2 linked regions of the Proteiniborus sp. DW1 genome follow. The protein of the gene in region 1 interacts with the protein of each later gene in a pairwise test. Links are inferred from orthologs where the notes say so. Each region holds a gene or a part of one and is shown on either strand. Other genes may lie near its edges.

The links.
Region 2: the proteins of rpe (region 1) and eno interact in binary tests that used the Escherichia coli proteins (3 or more experiments, as listed by UniProt). The link is inferred for Proteiniborus sp. DW1 from one-to-one orthologs.

The regions. Positions count from the first base shown.
Region 1 is NZ_FMDO01000038.1:17,129-20,001, forward strand. The notes cover bases 1-2,794. They hold rpe (ribulose-phosphate 3-epimerase), read right to left. Parts: upstream 1,825-2,794; coding sequence 1,177-1,824; downstream 1-1,176. Other genes in these bases: DW1_RS09610 (thiamine diphosphokinase), read right to left, coding at 1-362; thiT (energy-coupled thiamine transporter ThiT), read right to left, coding at 376-945; rsgA (ribosome small subunit-dependent GTPase A), read right to left, coding at 1,827-2,702; pknB (Stk1 family PASTA domain-containing Ser/Thr kinase), read right to left, coding at 2,725-2,794. Also shown: more of pknB, read right to left, coding at 2,795-2,873. UniProt on the Escherichia coli protein: Catalyzes the reversible epimerization of D-ribulose 5-phosphate to D-xylulose 5-phosphate.
Region 2 is NZ_FMDO01000030.1:28,454-31,363, forward strand. Bases 21-2,851 are described here. They hold eno (phosphopyruvate hydratase), read left to right. Parts: upstream 21-703; coding sequence 704-1,999; downstream 2,000-2,851. Other genes in these bases: gpmI (2,3-bisphosphoglycerate-independent phosphoglycerate mutase), read left to right, coding at 21-597; secG (preprotein translocase subunit SecG), read left to right, coding at 2,173-2,403; DW1_RS07145 (sodium-translocating pyrophosphatase), read left to right, coding at 2,435-2,851. Also shown: more of gpmI, read left to right, coding at 1-20; more of DW1_RS07145, read left to right, coding at 2,852-2,910. UniProt on the Escherichia coli protein: Catalyzes the reversible conversion of 2-phosphoglycerate (2-PG) into phosphoenolpyruvate (PEP). It is essential for the degradation of carbohydrates via glycolysis.

The DNA of each region.
Region 1 (2,873 bases):
TGGTTAGCTAGTCTATATAAAATTAGAATATTTGCCAGGGAGTGGTCTAAACGGCTCCCTGTAACACCAAGAAACACAATATCATTTGCACCATAATCTATTGCATACTCTATAGCTAATTCTGTATCTGTTTTATCCTTATGACTTGGATACTTAATAAATTGCACTCCTTGCTCCTGAAAATCCTCAAATGTTTTATTATCAATTGAATCCAAATCTCCTACAATGATATCTGGCATTAGATCTTCATTATATAAGTGTCTGGCTCCTCCATCTGCACAAATAACCATGTCTGCATCATGATAATACTTAGCTAAATCAATATCTTTTAAATCCCCATTTGATACTATTAGCACCTTCATTTAATCACTCTCTTTATCTAATCTCTTTATTATAGGTTTTTATAGGTTTCCATAGCAGGATAATAATTATAACTGATATTATTAATTCTAATGCTAAATAGCTTCCATTATAACCCAAAGAATATAACCATGAGTTAATATCTCCAGCATTTTCTGAAAAGAATACAACTCCTGCTAACACATGACTAATAAATCTTCCGAGTATGGCTATGAAAATTCCCAATATTACTCCAACATATTCTAAGGTTTTGCTACCTATCTTTATGCTCTTTATATTCTTATAAAATCCACTTAGCCCTAGTAATCCAAAAGCTATAGGGTAATCTAAAAGAAATTGAATTGGATGAACAATATAAGGTTCTAAAACTGCTTGTAGTAATCCATATACTACTCCTACTAAAAGACCTGGTAAAGTCCCCCATCTTATGCCTATAAGTATTATGGGTATCATACTACCTGCTGTTACTGAGCCTCCAAAGGGTGCTTCATAAATTTTAAACATACTAAGTATGGTAGCTAGAGCTATCATGATACCACCCTCGGCCATAAATCTTACCTTTTCTTTTTTTGCAACTAAAATCATAAAAAAACCTCCCTTATGTTTTTAATATTGACTAGGGAGGGACTGTGTCTATTAAGTTACCACTACATAAATATAGGTAATGGATAATATAAAATAAACACTTCCCTACGCTAGTATTAACTAGATCAGGTTTAAGGGTCGAAGCTAAATTGCCTCCTCTCAGCATTAATGCTCCCCTAGTGATTATTCCTGTTCGCTTACATTATAGCAAATATTGTAAGCGTTGTAAAGCTAAATACTTTTAAATTTCTTAGTAATATTAACTATATCTTCACTATTGAATATTGCAGAACCTGCAACAAATATATTAGCTCCATATGATTCTATTTCTTTAATATTATCTAGTTTGATTCCACCATCAACTTGTATATCAATATTCAATTTACTATCTTCTATCATTTTTTTTAAATCAATTATTTTATCTTTCATCTGACTGATAAAAAACTGGCCACCAAATCCAGGATTAACAGTCATTATCAGTACCATGTCTATTTCATCAAGAATATATCTAATACTTTCAAGTGAAGTAGATGGATTTAAAGCAACCCCAGCTTTTATTCCAAAACTCTTTATATATTGTACTGTTCTATGAAGATGAACACAAGCTTCTTGATGAACAGTAATTATGTCTGCACCTGCATCTACAAAGTCTTTTATATACTGATCAGGTTTTTCTATCATCAAATGCACATCAAAAGGCACTTTAGTAACCTTTCTAAGCATTTTTATTACTGGTGCACCAAATGTAATATTGGGTACAAAATGACCATCCATCACATCAAGGTGAATAAAATCTGCTCCGCCTTCTTCAACTAATTTAATTTGTTCTTCTAATTTACTAAAATCTGCTGATAAAATAGAAGGAGCTATTTTAATCATAGTTAGTACCTCCTAATATCTTTTATTTCCTGTAGCATACTTAAGTAATTCTCATATCTTAATTTACTTATCTCACCATTGTCTACTGCTTCTTTCACTGCACAACCAGGCTCTTTATGATGTGAGCACCCTGAAAACCTGCAGGAATTGCTTTTGTCGAATATTTCAATAAAATAATACTGAAGCTCTTTTTCATTTAAGAAATCAATATCTAAAGTGCTAAATCCAGGAGTATCTACAACCCAACCACCTAAATCTAACTCTATAAGCTCAACATGTCTTGTAGTGTGTTTTCCTCTACTAGTCTTGTGACTAATATCGCCAGTTTGCAGCTTTAAGTTTGATTGGATGTTGTTTAATAGTGTAGATTTACCTACTCCAGATGGTCCTGCAAATACAGTTATTTTATCTTTAAGTAAATCCTTTATTTCATCGATACCTTGCTTAGTTTCACAGCTAGTTTTCACTATTTTATACCCTGCATTATGATAAATATTATAAATCTCATCTGCTTTTCCATCGGTATCCAAATCATATTTATTTATGCATATTATCACATCTAGTTCCTGATATGATGCTAGAAGCAAAAATCTATCTAGAAGCCATAAATTAGGCTCTGGTTTTTGCGCAGCAAACACTATTATAGCTTGATTTACATTTGAAACTGGAGGTCTTTTTAGTTCAGTAATTCTATCTAATATTTGTTCTACATAGCCTGTATTGTCCTCTTCGTTAACTCTAATTAAAACTCTATCTCCAGTAAGAGGAATGGTTTTATTCTTTCTAAAAAGCCCCCTAGCTCTACACTCATAGACTTTATTCTCTACTTTTACGTAATAAAAACCGCCTATGCCTTTAATAATAATTCCTTCTAGCATAAATCAGTTCTCCTTTATATAATTATATTTCATCAATAAACACACCATCAAAATAAACCTCATACTTTGCACTTCTCTTACCCTCAACTAAAACAGATATAGATTCTTCACTTGTACTGTGAACTTCATTATAAATTACTTCTCTTTCTCCATCTTGTATCCTATATATTT
Region 2 (2,910 bases), on another replicon or contig:
AATACACTAGGTGAGTATATAAGTTCATTAGGCATGAAGCAACTAAGGATTGCAGAAACTGAAAAGTACGCTCATGTTACTTTCTTTTTCAACGGAGGTGTTGAAAAACCAAATGAAGGTGAAGACAGGATATTGATACCCTCTCCAAAGGTAGCAACATACGATTTAAAGCCTGAAATGAGTGCTATAGAAGTTAAAAATGAAGTAATAAACAGAATTAAAAGTGGAGTATATGATCTAATTGTACTTAACTTTGCTAATACAGATATGGTAGGACACACAGGAGATTTTAATGCAGCTGTAAAAGCTATTGAAATAGTTGATGCTTGTCTTGGTGAAATAGTTCATGAAATTAATAAAGTAAATGGAAAAGTGCTTATTACAGCAGATCATGGGAATGCTGAAGAGATGATAGATACAGAAACAGGGGGGAAGCTTACTGCCCATACTACTAATAGAGTACCATGTATAATTGTAGGCGAAGGTAATGTAAAGCTGAGGGAAGGAATTTTAGCAGACATTGCCCCCACTTTATTAGATATTATGAATGTTCCAATTCCCCGGGAAATGACTGGAACATCATTGATAATTAAGTAGTTTTAGCGATAGTGGAACAGTAGTTTAATGATAGTGTAGCGATAGCTAAACAATTGTTCAACTACTGCTCACTATTGGTCGAATTAAAACAAGGAGGTTAACAACCATGACAATGATAACAGACATTTATGCGAGAGAGATACTTGACTCGAGAGGAAATCCAACAGTAGAGGTTGAGGTATGGACAGAAAGTGATGGATATGGAAGAGCAGCAGTGCCTTCAGGTGCTTCTACTGGTGCTTTTGAAGCTGTAGAATTAAGAGACAATGACAAAGATAGATATTTAGGCAAAGGAGTAACTAATGCTGTAAATAATGTCAATGAGATAATAGCTCCTGAAATTATAGGGATGGATGCACTAGACCAAGTAGCTATAGATATGAGGCTTATAGAGCTTGATGGTACAGATAATAAGGGGAAACTAGGAGCTAACGCAATTCTTGGAGTGTCAATGGCAGTTGCAAAAGCAGCAGCTGATACATTAGGATTACCACTATATCAATATTTAGGTGGAGTAAATTCAAAAACCCTACCAGTTCCAATGATGAACATACTAAACGGTGGAGAGCATGCTGATAATAATGTAGATATTCAAGAATTCATGGTAATGCCAGTTGGGGCACTTACTTTTAGAGAAGCTCTTAGAATGGGAGCAGAAATATTCCACAATTTAAAGAAAGTTCTAAAGGATAAAGGATTAAATACTGCTGTAGGTGATGAAGGCGGATTTGCTCCAAACTTAAGCTCTAATGAAGAAGCTCTAGCTACTATAGTAGAAGCAATTAAAAAGGCTGGATATAAACCAGGAGAAGAAGTATTCTTAGCATTAGACGTAGCTGCTACAGAAATGTACAACAAAGAAACTAAAGTTTATACTTTAGCAGGTGAAGGAAAAGAGTTCACTTCGGCTGAAATGATTGATTTCTACGAAGAATTAGTTAATAAATATCCTATTATATCAATAGAAGATGGTTTAGATGAAGAAGATTGGGAAGGCTGGAAAGCCTTAACAGAAAGATTAGGAGATAGAGTTCAATTAGTAGGTGACGATTTATTTGTAACTAATACAAAAAGACTAGAGAAAGGCATTCAAACTGGAGTTGCTAACTCAATATTAATTAAGCTTAACCAAATTGGTACTATTACAGAAACCCTTGATGCTATTGAAATGGCAAAGAGAGCTGGATATACAGCAGTTGTTTCACATAGATCAGGTGAGACTGAAGACTCTACTATTGCTGATTTAGTAGTAGCTGTTAATGCTGGACAAATAAAGACAGGTGCACCTTCAAGAACAGATAGAGTAGCTAAATACAATCAATTGCTTAGAATAGAAGATATGCTTGGTGAATCTAGCCAGTATAGAGGAAGAGAAGTCTTTTATAACATAAAAAGAAAATAAAGTAAGCAAGAAGGTATGAATTTCCTAAATTTGCCGAATACTATCAATAGTCAACTATTGATAGTATTCGGCAATTAGGTTTAAAAGCTCATAAACACCTAAATACTTGTTGATTTTATATTGCCACTGTGTTAAAATTATTGTGTTCATGAGACAGAACAGGAGGTGGAAAGATGCAAACATTATTTTATATTTTAATTGTAATAGCGAGCTTGGCACTTATTGCTAGTGTATTATTACAGTCAGGAAAAAGTGCTGGATTATCTGGCAGCATAGGCGGTGGAGCAGAGAGCATTTGGGGTAAAAACAAAGGAAGAAGCTATGAAGGAATACTTAGTAAAATAACTACAATATCTGCAATAGTGTTCGTTATATCAGCATTAGTTTTAACTGCATTGCAGTAATAGTAATTTTTAGTCAAGGAGGAAAGGGTATATGGACATATTTTTAATCTCAGCACCAGTTGTTGGGATAATTGCGCTGTTATTCGCTTTGTATAAAGCATCAACAATTAACAAGGTATCTCCTGGTAATGATAGAATGAAGGAAATAGCATCTTACATTGCAGATGGTGCTATGGCTTTTCTTTCAAGAGAATATAAAACTTTAGCAATATTTGTTGTTATATTATTTATAATTTTATCATTAGGGATAGATATATTAACTGGTGTAAGCTTCTTAATTGGAGCGATTTTTTCAGCTTTAACAGGATTTTTTGGAATGAAAGTTGCTACAAAAGCCAATGTTAGAACTGCTAGCGCTGCAAAGGATGGTGGAATGAATAAAGCTCTTAGCGTAGCATTCTCTGGTGGAGCAGTTATGGGAATGGCAGTTGTAGGGTTAGGACTTTTAGGTGTTGGTATTCTATATGCTACTATAGGTAATCCAGCAACTATAACAGGTTTTGGACT